DNA from 4 places in the Enterobacter quasiroggenkampii genome. Region 3 is predicted to be linked to each of the others. Evidence: predicted binding sites of a transcription regulator. Region 3 holds the regulator's gene; each other region holds the start of a gene.
What was found. Region 3 encodes PurR, which represses purine synthesis genes. Its sites were predicted from a motif close to CANGCAAACGTTTGCNTG; they were not measured.

Region 1 (3,261 bases), 370 kb from region 3:
TGATAGAAGAGGTCGGCCGTTTGCTGCTGAAGCGCGGCGACGTGCGCGTCAACGGGCGTAATGGTGGTCGGCGGACGGTGGTTGAGATAGCTCGCGATCACCGGCTCAGGTAAGCCCATGGTTTTCGCCAGCAGGGCAATGCTCTCCTGACGTTGGCTCTGAGTCAGGGCATCGGCCTGGGTAAAGGTATCCAGCACGCCCTGAATAAATGCGCCGTTCTTTTCCGCATAAGGGCGCGCGGCCAGATAGAACGAGCCGGTTTGCTTCAGCGTGGTACCGTCTTTCAGCACGCGAACGCCGCCCTGCAGCAATGCGGCGGAGTAGTACGGATCCCAGATGGCCCAGGCATCAACGTTCTTCTGCTGGAACGCGGCGCGCGCGTCGGCAGGCGTCAGGTAAACAGGCTGAATGTCAGTGAATTTGAGCCCGGCCTCTTGCAGGGCACGCAGCAACAGGTTGTGTGAGCTGGAACCTTTCTGGAATGCGACCTTATGGCCTTTGAGATCGGCGACGCTTTTGATATCGCTGTTTTCAGGCACCAGGATCACCTCGGCTTTCGGCTTGGGCGGCTCAACGCCTACATAGACGAGGTCCGCTCCCGCCGCCTGGGCAAATATCGGCGGAATATCGCCCGTGCTGCCGAGATCGATACTGCCCACGTTAAGGGCCTCCAGCATCTGCGGGCCGGCAGGGAACTCCACCCAGGAGAATTTGGTGTCCGGGAAGCGTTTTTCCAGAAGCTGGTGGCTTTTTGCCAGCACCATGCTGACGCTGCCTTTCTGATAGCCGATACGTAAGCTTTCCGGAGCCGTTTCTGCGGCATGGGCCAGCGAGGTAAATGCCATCAAACCTGCCAGTCCGATGCGGGTTAAGGTTTTAAACATGGGCGACTCCTTGAGGCTGACCAAACGCCGGGGCCTGGATATCCCGGCGATGCAGGGCATGCCAGAAGGTTTCCAGAGCGTTATCGAGGCGGGTTTGCAGGTTGGGCGTAAAGTGGGGTTTGTGCTGATAGTCGATAACCTGTGAGTCATCGGCGAAAACGCCGTGGAGGATCTCCTGCGCTTTCAGCGCGTTCAGCACCGGCTTCAGGGCGTAATCCACGGCCAGTAAATGGGCAACCGTACCGCCCGTTGCCAGCGGCAGCACCACCTTTCCGTCCAGCGCGCGTTCCGGAAGCAGATCGAGCAGGGTTTTCAGCGCCCCGGAAAAAGAGGCTTTATAAATGGGCGTTGCCACGATCAGGCCGTCCGCGCCGTTAAGTTGCTCAATGAGGGTTTTCAGGGCGGGGCTGTCGAAACGGGCGTAGAGCAAATCTTCAGGTTCGAAGTTATGCAGGTTCCAGTGGCACACTTCCACATCCAGAGCATTCAGTTTTTCACGGGCATATTCCAGCAGGGCGCTGGAGCGTGACGGGAATCGTGGACTTCCGGCCAGGGTAATGACGCGCATACTTCCTCCTTATAACTAATTGTTTGCTTTTATCTAACATTCATAACAATTTTAAGGAGTGTGACACCGCGCGTTTATTCCACTAAATGATTTATCTGCAATTAAAATGCGAAAAAGTGCATAAGAAACAGGCGGGGAGGTAAACGATTGCGTTTTGCGCTGATTTTTTGCCGCAGGTCAATTCCCTTTCGCGCCGGGATCGCCCATAATCCCCTCCCGGTTTGCACACCGGGAATCCAGGAGAGTTCATGTACTACCCCTTCGTTCGTAAAGCCCTTTTCCAGCTCGACCCTGAGCGCGCTCATGAATTGACATTCCAGCAATTACGTCGTATTACCGGAACGCCTCTGGCCGCGCTGGTGCGCCAGCATGTGCCGGTAAAACCTGTGCAGTGCATGGGGCTGACCTTTAAAAATCCGCTGGGTCTGGCGGCCGGTCTGGACAAAAACGGCGAGTGCATTGATGCCCTGGGCGCGATGGGCTTTGGCTCCATTGAAATCGGCACCGTTACCCCGCGCCCGCAGCCGGGAAATGACAAGCCGCGCCTGTTCCGACTGGTGGAAGCCGAAGGGCTGATCAACCGCATGGGCTTCAATAACCACGGTGTTGATCACCTCGTTGAGAACGTTAAAAAAGCCCACTTTGACGGCATTCTGGGCATCAATATCGGCAAAAATAAAGACACGCCGGTCGAGCAGGGTAAAGATGACTATCTGATTTGTATGGAAAAAGTCTACGCCTATGCCGGTTATATTGCGGTGAATATTTCTTCCCCCAATACCCCGGGGCTGCGATCCTTACAATATGGTGAGGCGCTGGACGATCTTCTGAGTGCCATTAAAAATAAACAAAATGAACTCCAGTCGATCCACCATAAATATGTTCCGGTCGCGGTTAAGATCGCGCCGGATCTTTCTGCCGAAGAATTGATCCAGGTTGCCGACAGTTTAGTTCGTCATAATATTGATGGTGTGATTGCGACCAATACCACCCTCGATCGCTCCCTCGTGCAGGGAATGAAAAACTGTGACGAAGCGGGTGGATTAAGCGGCCGTCCTGTGCAATTAAAAAGCACCGAAATTATTCGTGCTCTGTCTGCGGAATTAAATGGCCGTCTGCCGATTATTGGCGTCGGTGGCATTGACTCGGTGATTGCTGCGCGCGAGAAGATGGCAGCGGGTGCGTCACTGGTGCAAATCTATTCCGGCTTTATTTTTAAAGGGCCGCCGCTGATTAAAGAAATCGTTACGCATATCTAATCTTTTCTCCTAATCAGACAACCAGGGCTTTATTTCCAGCCCTGGTTGTTTTATATTCCGTCACTGTTGCTTATTTAGACATTATAGTCTTTTATTAATGGTGTTATAAACGAAGCGGCGATCAGGACATTTTTAGTACAGGACGTTTCGGGGACGGGAGAGAAACATGCGAATTAAACCTGACGATAACTGGCGCTGGTATTTTTGCGACGAGCATGACCGAATGATGCTCGACTTAGCCAATGGCATGTTGTTTCGCTCTCGTTTTGCCCGCCGAATGTTAACCCCGGACGCCTTTTCCCCGTCAGGCTTTTGCGTTGATGACGCTGCGCTGTATTTCTCCTTTGAGGAAAAATGTCGCGATCTGGTGCTCTCGAAAGAGCAGCGTGCCGAGCTGGTATTAAATGCGCTGGTGGCTATCCGTTTCCTGAAACCGCAAATGCCAAAGAGCTGGCATTTCCTGCCGCACGGCATGAACTGGACCCCGGCAACGGGTGATGCGGCCAGCGTCAATCTGAGCGATACCGCAGAAGAGGTGAGCCTGCTGGTG
Region 2 (3,261 bases), 1.3 Mb from region 3:
CTGCAGGAGCTGGGCGGCGGCGAAGCGGTGCCGCTGGAAGGACGCGAAGAGAATATTGTTTTCGAAGTGCCGAAAGAGCTGAGAATCGACGCCCGCGAAGTCGAATAGTCCCTTTTCTGATGAAAGGCCAGCACCTCCTGTGCTGGCCTTTTTTTTACCCGTTACTTTATCGTGACGACAAAATCATGTCTTTTACTGATATTTAAGTCGGTTTCACGTTAAATTCTAATTATTGGTGTTTTCAGTTGGCAGTGCTCAGAAAGGCTGGTTAATCTGAAAACGGTTTACATCATTTTAACGTAAGAGAATAACTATGCATGATGCACAGATCCGTGTCGCCATTGCGGGCGCGGGTGGACGTATGGGCCGTCAGCTTATTCAGGCGGCACTTCAGATGGATGGCGTAGCACTTGGCGCGGCGCTGGAGCGTGACGGTTCATCACTTCTGGGGACCGATGCTGGCGAGCTGGCGGGCGCGGGAAAGACCGGCGTAACAGTACAAAGCAGCCTGGACGCGGTTAAAGATGACTTCGATGTGTTCATCGATTTTACCCGTCCTGAAGGGACGCTCGCGCATCTGGCGTTTTGCCGCCAGCACGGCAAGGGGATGGTGATCGGCACCACCGGTTTTGACGATGCGGGCAAGCAGGCTATCCAGGATGCATCCAAAGAGATTGCAATTGTCTTCGCCGCAAACTTTAGCGTGGGCGTAAACGTCATGCTAAAGCTGCTGGAGAAGGCGGCGAAGGTGATGGGCAACTACACCGATATTGAGATTGTCGAAGCTCACCACCGCTATAAGGTTGATGCGCCATCAGGCACGGCGCTGGCAATGGGCGAAGCGATTGCTCATGCACTTGATAAAGATTTAAAAGACTGCGCGGTCTATGCCCGCGAAGGCCACACCGGGGAACGCGTGCCGGGCACCATTGGTTTCGCAACCGTTCGGGCGGGTGACATCGTCGGCGAACATACCGCGATGTTCGCCGATATCGGCGAGCGCGTCGAGATTACGCATAAAGCGTCCAGCCGAATGACGTTTGCCAATGGTGCCGTTCGATCCGCCTTGTGGCTGAAAGAGAAGCAAAACGGTCTTTTTGATATGAGAGATGTGCTTGATCTCAACAATCTGTAAGCATTATTACCCATCGTGATGTGGTTATTGCAGTCGTAATCCTTTGATTGCATAGGGCAATAATTTATTGCCCTTTTATTTTATCTATTTCGTGCCCATTTTGTTCCTTTATCCTTGAAAGTATAGCTATTCCACTTAATTTCCGTTACTGAAATGTAAATTTTGACCATTTGGTCCACTTTTTGATGCTGCGTCGACTCATTTTTCATTAAACCCGGCGCGCAAGCGTTTTCCGCAGTGATTTACCTGATCTTTTTGTCGCTTAAGCTTCACTCACCTCGTCAGATACGCAAAAGACTAAACAAAATATCGGTTTTAAGTTGACTTTTACCCACCAAATCTCCAGAATGCCGCCGTTTGCCAAAAATCCGCTGGCAACACATTTGCATTGATCCATGACATGGTTATGAATTAATATGCAAATAAAGTGAGTGAATATTCTCTGGAGGGTGTTTTGATTAAGTCAGCGCTATTGGTTCTGGAAGACGGAACCCAGTTTATCGGTCGGGCCATAGGGGCAACGGGTTCGGCGGTTGGGGAAGTCGTTTTCAATACTTCAATGACCGGTTATCAAGAAATCCTCACTGATCCTTCCTATTCTCGCCAAATCGTTACTCTTACTTATCCTCATATCGGCAATGTCGGCACCAATGCGGCTGACGAAGAATCCTCTCAGGTACATGCGCAGGGCCTGGTCATTCGTGACCTGCCGCTGATTGCCAGCAACTTCCGCAATACCGAAGACCTCTCTTCTTACCTGAAGCGCCATAACATCGTGGCGATTGCCGATATCGATACCCGTAAGTTAACGCGTCTGCTGCGCGAGAAGGGTGCACAGAACGGCTGCATCATCGCGGGTGATAACCTCGATGCGACGCTGGCGCTGGAAAAAGCGAAAGCCTTCCCGGGCCTGAACGGCATGGACCTGGCGAAAGAAGTCACTACCGCAGAAGCCTACAGCTGGACTCAGGGTAGCTGGACGCTGGAAGGCGACCTGCCGGAAGCGAAAAAAGAGAGCGAGCTGCCGTTCCACGTGGTGGCCTACGATTTCGGCGCCAAGCGCAACATCCTGCGCATGCTGGTTGACCGCGGCTGCCGCCTGACGGTGGTGCCGGCACAAACGTCTGCTGAAGACGTACTGAAGATGAATCCGGACGGTATTTTCCTGTCCAACGGCCCTGGCGACCCGGCGCCGTGCGATTACGCCATCGCTGCCATCAAGTCCTTCCTGGAAACCGACATCCCGGTATTCGGCATCTGCCTCGGCCATCAGCTGCTGGCGCTGGCAAGCGGTGCGAACACCGTCAAGATGAAGTTCGGCCACCACGGTGGTAACCACCCGGTGAAAGATATCGATAACAACACGGTGATGATCACCGCGCAGAACCACGGCTTTGCCGTCGATGAGGCCTCAATGCCGGCTAACCTGCGCGTGACCCATAAGTCGCTGTTCGATGGCACCCTGCAGGGGATTCATCGTACCGATAAGCCAGCGTTCAGCTTCCAGGGACACCCGGAAGCCAGCCCGGGCCCACACGACGCCGCGCCGCTGTTCGATCACTTCATCGAACTTATCGAGCAATACCGTAAGACCGCTAAATAATCAGGAGCCGAGAAGACAATGCCAAAACGTACAGACATAAAAAGCATCCTGATCCTTGGCGCTGGCCCGATCGTCATCGGCCAGGCCTGCGAATTCGACTACTCCGGCGCGCAGGCGTGTAAAGCCCTGCGTGAAGAGGGTTACCGCGTCATCCTGGTTAACTCTAACCCGGCTACCATCATGACCGACCCGGAAATGGCAGATGCGACCTACATCGAGCCGATTCACTGGGAAGTGGTGCGTAAAATCATCGAGAAAGAGCGTCCGGACGCGGTGCTGCCAACCATGGGCGGCCAGACGGCGCTGAACTGCGCGCTCGAGCTGGAGCGTCAGGGCGTGCTGGCCGAATTCGGCGTCACCATGATTGGTGCGACCGCCGACGCGATTGATAAAGCCGAAGACCGTCGCCGCTTCGACGTGGCGATGAAGAAAATCGGCCTCGACACCGCGCGCTCCGGTATCGCACACAACATGGAAGAAGCGCTGGCCGTTGCGGCTGACGTGGGCTATCCGTGCATCATCC
Region 3 (3,261 bases):
GTCACCAGCGCCTGCCAGGTCACCGCCGCAGCACAGACGCCCACGGCCTGAATAAAGCGCAGCACCAGTAGCCAGGTAGCATCGCGCACCCACAACATCCCCAGACAGCCCACGGCAAAAATGGCCAGACCCAGCAGCAGTACCGGTTTACGGCCAAAGCGATCCGAGAGCGGTCCCCACAGGAGCTGCGCGAAAGCAAAACCGGCAAGGAACAGACTCAGGCTGGCGCTGATGGCCGCCGCAGGGGTTTGCAGGTCTTCCTGCATCGCGGCAAACGCGGGCAGGTACATGTCGGTGGCCAAAAAGCCCAGCACGCTTAAGCCGCCGAGCCAGACTAAAAATCCTTTCCTGGGTTGCATTCTCTTATTCTCCTGAGGAGGCAGGTGTACGTTGGCGCAGAGTGTAGGGAGTGCAAAGCGGCTTGTGAAACGCTAATATTTGGCGGGTGCATTCAAATTTTTTGCAGGCAGAAAATGTGGTCAGATTATTCTCTTGAAGTGGTCGATGCTGTTGCGCGTAACGGCAGCTTTAGCGGTGCAGCGCAGGAGTTGCACCGCGTCCCTTCGGCCATTAGCTACACGGTGCGTCAGCTTGAGGAATGGCTGGCGGTTCCGCTGTTTGAACGGCGGCATCGCGACGTGGAATTAACGCCCGCAGGCGCGTGGTTTTTGAAGGAAGGGCGTTCTGTTATCAAAAAAATGCAGATCACCCGCGAACAGTGCCAGCAGATCGCCAACGGCTGGCGGGGACATCTCGCCATCGCGGTGGATAACATCGTGAAGCCGGAACGCACCCGGCAGATGATCGTGGATTTCTATCGTCATTTCTCTGACGTTGAGCTGCGGGTCTCGCAGGAGGTGTTCAACGGGGTGTGGGATGCGCTGGCGGACGGCAGGGCGGAGATGGCGATTGGCGCCACGCAGGCGATCCCGGTTGGGGGACGTTACGCCTTTCGCGACATGGGGATGCTGAGCTGGAAATGCGTGGTGGCACGCGATCATCCCCTGGCGGCGATGGACGGGCCGCTGAGCGACGATACGCTGCGTAACTGGCCCTCGCTGGTGCTGGAGGATACGTCCCGTTCACTGCCCAAGCGTATCACCTGGCTTCTGGACAACCAGCGGCGAGTGGTGGCTCCTGACTGGGAATCGTCGGCGACGTGCCTCAGCGCCGGGCTGTGCGTCGCGATGGTGCCCGTTCATTTTGCGCGTCCGCGCATCGATACCGGAGAATGGGTTGAACTGACGCTGGAGAATCCGTTCCCGGACGCGGCCTGCTGCCTGACCTGGCAACAAAATGATGTCTCGCCCGCCATGGCCTGGCTGCTGGATTATCTGGGAGACAGCGAAACGCTAAACCGGGAATGGTTACGGGAGCCAGCGTAGCTGGCCCCGTCAAGGGATTAACGACGGTAGTCGCGGAACGGACCATCCGCAACGGAACGGCGTTCAATCAGGCGTGGGTGAACTTCAATGGACTGCGACTCTTCGCGTTTGTTGACGATTCTGTCCAACAGCATATTGAAGGCCGTTTCGCCCAGCGAATCTTTTGGCTGGTGAATGGTTGTCAGCGCCGGGGTGAAGAAGCGCGCGTTACGCACGTTGTCATACCCGATCACGGAAATATCCTGCGGTACGCGCAGACCCAGCTCATCGGCGGCGCAGAGCGCACCCATGGCCATGATGTCACCCCCGCAGAAAACGGCGGTCGGGCGGTGCGGCTGGGAAACGATCTGCTGCATTGCGCGGTAGCCTGATTCCGGCTCAAAGTCGCCCTGCACGATCCAGTTTTCCGGCACGGTGATCAGCGCTTCTTCCATCGCTTTCATAAAACCGGCCAGACGGCCCGCGCCGGTGTTACGCTCCAGCGGACCCGGGATCACGCCAATCTCGCGGTGACCGCGTTCGATCAGGTAACGACCCGCCATGTAACCGCCTTCAAAGGCGTTGTCGATAACGGAGTCGGTGAAGTCCGCGCGCGCTTCACCCCAGTCCATGACCACCATGGGGATATGGCGATACTCTTCGAGCATCGACAGCACGGATTCCGGGTACTCGGAACACATCACCAGCAGGCCATCCACGCGCTTCTGCGCCATCATCGACAGGTAGGCACGCTGTTTTTCTATGCTGTTCCATGCGTTGCCCAGAATCAGGGTATAGCCTTTCTGGAAGCAGTTCTTCTCTACCGCTTCAATGATCTCGGCAAAATAGGCCGCTTCACTGCTGGTGGCCAGCAATCCAATGGATTTGGTGTGATTAACCTTGAGGCTGCGCGCAACCGCACTTGGCGAATAGTGCAGCTCTTTGATCGCTGCCCAGACGGCGTTGCGCGTCTCTTCCGCCACGAAGCGGGTTTTGTTAATTACATGTGATACGGTTGTAGTGGAAACGTTTGCGCGTTTTGCTACGTCTTTAATTGTTGCCATTAAATGTCACTCCAGACCATATCCTAAACTCCTGAAAAACTTGAAGGTAAACGTTTGCCTTCTCTCACCCTTATCACGCAATCTTGAATTGCGGCACGCCGGGAAAACGACACGGGACGTCAGGAGGGGGTCAATGGCCGGTACGCTAATAAATTTAGCGTGGAATTTTGTCCTATCTTGATGAAAAGGGGAAGAGGTAAAGTGTTTATCAGCCTAAATCCAGGAAGATTTTTGACGTAAATTATGCAAAAATGAGCAGGCTCACTTTTCGTGGGGGGATTAAAAGGAGAAAAATTGATGAGTTCCGATCTGAAGTTTTCGCTGTTCACCACCGTTGTTGTGCTGGCTCTGATTGTCGCGGCGGGTCTGACGGCCGCACTGCACTGATTTACGCGGAGGGAGAGCCTTCTCCCTCCCGCTCACCCCGATTGTTACTCCTAAGGCAAAAATCTTTTGCCATTTTGTTAACTTCTCATTTTTTGTGATTGATGTCATGCTTTCCGCTTCTTTGTTCTGTGTCACCACATGACACGGCATCCGGAGTTGACGCATGAAAATCAATTTTCCCCTGCTGGCCCTGGCGATTGGCGCTTTTGGGATTGGCACCACTGAATTCTCCCCGATGGGGTTACTGCCCGTCATCGCCCGCGGCGTGGACGTCTCGATCCCTGCGGCAGGCATGTTAATCAGCGCCTACGCTATCGGCGTGATGGTGGGGGCGCCGCTAATGACGCTTCTCCTTTCGCACCGCGCGCGCCGCAATGCGCTCATTTTCCTGATGGCGATTTTCACCCTCGGTAACGTGCTTTCGGCCATTTCGCCGGACTACACCA
Region 4 (3,261 bases), 1.3 Mb from region 3:
TGCGCGCCAGCGGCCTCGTGGTCAGCGAACAGGCGATCCGCGAGGGCATACAAAACGCGATTCTGCCCGGACGTTTCCAGATTGTGAGCGAGTCACCGCGCCTGATCCTGGATGTGGCGCACAACCCCCATGCTGCGGCGTATCTCGCGGGACGTCTCAAATCGTTACCAAAAACCGGGCGCGTGCTGGCGGTTATCGGTATGCTTCATGATAAAGATATCGGCGGGACGCTGGCCTGCATGGAGAGTGTGGTCGATAGCTGGTATTGTGCTCCTCTGGAGGGGCCGCGCGGCGCGACGGCTGAGCAGCTGATGGAACATCTCGGCAAAGGCGCAATCTACAGTAGCGTGGCGCAGGCCTGGCATGCCGCGATGGCGGATGCTAAACCAGAAGATACCGTGCTGGTGTGTGGTTCATTCCACACGGTGGCACATGTCATGGAAGTGATGGACGCGGGGAGAACCGGTGGCGAGTAAGTTTCAGAACCGTTTAACAGGAACCATTGTGCTGGTCGCGCTCGGGGTGATTATTCTTCCCGGGCTGCTCGACGGGCAGAAAAAGCATTATCAGGATGAGTTTGCCGCGATTCCGCTGGTGCCGAAACCGGGTGACCGCGATGAGCCGGATATGCTGCCCGCGGCGACGCAGGCGCTGCCTGCTCAGCCACCGGAAGGCGCGGCGGAAGAGGTGCGCGCGGGTGATGCCGCCGCACCGTCGCTCGACCCGTCTCGCCTGGCGGCCACGAGCAACAGCGATATCGATCCTGTGCCGGTCGAGCAGCCTAAACCGGTTGAAAAACCGAAGCCGGTTGAGAAGCCGCAGCCGAAACCGCAGCGTGATAAAGCGGCAGAACAGCTCGCCGCGGCGTCAGAGACGCCTCCGCCAGCAAAACCGACGCAGCAGGACGCTGCTGCCCCAACGGGTAAAGCCTATGTGGTGCAGCTCGGTGCGCTGAAAAATGCCGATAAAGTCAACGAGGTCGTAAGCAAACTGCGCAGTGCGGGATATCGTGTTTACACTTCACCTTCCACGCCGGTGCAGGGTAAAATTACGCGTATCCTCGTGGGGCCAGAAGCGTCTAAAGACAAACTGAAAGGGTCGCTGGGTGAATTGAAGCAGATCTCCGGCCTGAGCGGTGTGGTGATGGGCTACAGCGCAAACTAAGTACGACCTGCTCCTTTAAGAGAGAGGCGATAAGCCACGGCGTTGAACATTTTTTCAGCGCCTTTTTTATTTACGCGCGGGAAGGAAATCCCTACGCAAACGTTTTCTTTTTCTGTTAGAATTCGCCCCGAACTGGATGACAGGGCGTTAAATCGTGGGACACATATGGTCTGGATTGATTACGCCATCATTGCGGTGATTGGTTTTTCCTGTCTGGTTAGCCTGATCCGTGGCTTTGTTCGTGAAGCGTTATCGCTGGTGACCTGGGGTTGTGCTTTCTTTGTCGCCAGTCATTACTACACTTACCTGTCTGTCTGGTTCACGGGCTTTGAAGATGAACTGGTCCGAAATGGAATCGCTATCGCGGTGCTGTTTATCGCAACGCTGATTGTCGGCGCTATCGTGAATTACGTGATAGGTCAGCTGGTCGAGAAAACCGGTCTGTCAGGAACGGACAGGGTGCTCGGGATCTGTTTCGGGGCATTACGAGGCGTGCTGATTGTGGCCGCGATCCTGTTCTTCCTGGATACCTTCACCGGGTTCTCCAAAAGTGAAGACTGGCAGAAATCGCAGCTCATTCCAGAGTTCAGCTTCATCATCAGATGGTTCTTTGACTATCTGCAAAGCTCGTCGAGTTTTTTGCCCAGGGCATAAACCCTGAGATGTGGCTTAACGAGGAAAAGACGAATGTGCGGTATTGTCGGTATCGCCGGTTTCATGCCGGTAAACCAGTCGATTTATGACGCGTTAACGGTGCTTCAGCACCGTGGGCAGGATGCTGCGGGTATCATCACCATTGATGCAAACAACTGCTTCCGTTTACGCAAGGCGAATGGCCTGGTAAACGATGTGTTTGAAGCCCGCCATATGCAGCGTCTGCAAGGTAATATGGGGATCGGTCACGTTCGTTATCCTACTGCTGGCAGTTCCAGCGCCTCTGAGGCACAGCCTTTCTACGTCAACTCACCGTATGGCATCACCCTTGCTCATAACGGCAACCTGACCAACGCGCATGAACTGCGTAAAAAGCTGTTCGAAGAGAAACGTCGCCACATTAACACCACCTCTGATTCTGAAATCCTGCTCAATGTGTTCGCCAGCGAGCTGGATAACTTCCGTCACTATCCGCTGGAAGCAGACAACATTTTTGCCGCGATTGCCGCGACAAACCGTCAGATCCGCGGCGCGTACGCCTGCGTTGCGATGATCATCGGTCACGGTATGGTCGCCTTCCGCGATCCAAACGGCATTCGTCCGCTGGTGCTCGGTAAGCGCGACCTCGGCGATGGCCGTACTGAATATATGGTTGCCTCTGAAAGCGTGGCGCTGGACACCCTGGGCTTCGAATTCCTGCGCGACGTGGCGCCGGGCGAAGCGGTGTATATCACCGAGAAGGGCCAGCTGTTCACCCGCCAGTGTGCCGACAACCCGGTCAGCAACCCGTGCCTGTTTGAATACGTTTACTTTGCCCGTCCGGATTCCTTCATCGACAAGATTTCCGTCTACAGCGCGCGCGTCAACATGGGCACGAAGCTCGGCGAGAAGATTGCCCGCGAGTGGGACGATCTGGACATCGACGTGGTGATTCCTATCCCGGAAACCTCCTGCGATATCGCGCTGGAGATTGCCCGCATTCTGGATAAGCCATACCGTCAGGGCTTCGTGAAGAACCGCTACGTTGGCCGCACGTTTATCATGCCAGGGCAGCATCTGCGCCGTAAGTCCGTGCGTCGCAAGCTGAACGCCAACCGCGCGGAATTCCGCGATAAGAACGTTCTGCTGGTGGATGACTCCATTGTTCGTGGCACCACCTCTGAGCAGATTATCGAGATGGCCCGCGAAGCGGGTGCGAAGAAAGTCTACCTGGCCTCTGCTGCGCCGGAGATTCGCTTCCCGAACGTGTACGGTATTGATATGCCAACCGCCAACGAGCTGATCGCTCACGGCCGTGAAGTGGATGAAATTCGCCAGATCATCGGCGCTGATGGCCTGATTTTCCAGGACCTGAACGATCTCATCGACGCGGTACGTGCCGAGAACCCAGAAATTCAGCAGTTTGAATGCTCCGTGTTCAACGGTATTTACGTGACCAAGGAC

Region 1: pyrD (quinone-dependent dihydroorotate dehydrogenase) is a predicted target of PurR. The motif match lies at 1,589-1,606, and genes of this name have one in related genera.
Region 2: carA (glutamine-hydrolyzing carbamoyl-phosphate synthase small subunit) is a predicted target of PurR. The motif match lies at 1,354-1,371, and genes of this name have one in related genera.
Region 4: cvpA (colicin V production protein) is a predicted target of PurR. The motif match lies at 1,257-1,274, and genes of this name have one in related genera.

What each region holds. Positions count from the first base shown of each region.
Region 1 is NZ_CP143745.1:2,191,269-2,194,529, forward strand. Features, by position in the region: gene V1572_RS10380 (sulfonate ABC transporter substrate-binding protein) at 1-884, opposite strand, end outside; gene ssuE (NADPH-dependent FMN reductase) at 877-1,452, opposite strand; gene pyrD (quinone-dependent dihydroorotate dehydrogenase) at 1,701-2,711, shown strand; gene zapC (cell division protein ZapC) at 2,878-3,261, shown strand, end outside.
Region 2 is NZ_CP143745.1:1,303,514-1,306,774, forward strand. Features, by position in the region: gene ispH (4-hydroxy-3-methylbut-2-enyl diphosphate reductase) at 1-108, shown strand, start outside; gene dapB (4-hydroxy-tetrahydrodipicolinate reductase) at 314-1,135, shown strand; gene carA (glutamine-hydrolyzing carbamoyl-phosphate synthase small subunit) at 1,590-2,738, shown strand; gene carB (carbamoyl-phosphate synthase large subunit) at 2,757-3,261, shown strand, end outside.
Region 3 is NZ_CP143745.1:2,560,345-2,563,605, forward strand. Features, by position in the region: gene punC (purine nucleoside transporter PunC) at 1-359, opposite strand, end outside; gene punR (DNA-binding transcriptional activator PunR) at 474-1,385, shown strand; gene purR (HTH-type transcriptional repressor PurR) at 1,403-2,428, opposite strand; gene V1572_RS12275 (YnhF family membrane protein) at 2,726-2,815, shown strand; gene V1572_RS12280 (MFS transporter) at 2,979-3,261, shown strand, end outside.
Region 4 is NZ_CP143745.1:3,895,828-3,899,088, reverse strand. Features, by position in the region: gene folC (bifunctional tetrahydrofolate synthase/dihydrofolate synthase) at 1-476, shown strand, start outside; gene dedD (cell division protein DedD) at 466-1,164, shown strand; gene cvpA (colicin V production protein) at 1,330-1,818, shown strand; gene purF (amidophosphoribosyltransferase) at 1,852-3,261, shown strand, end outside.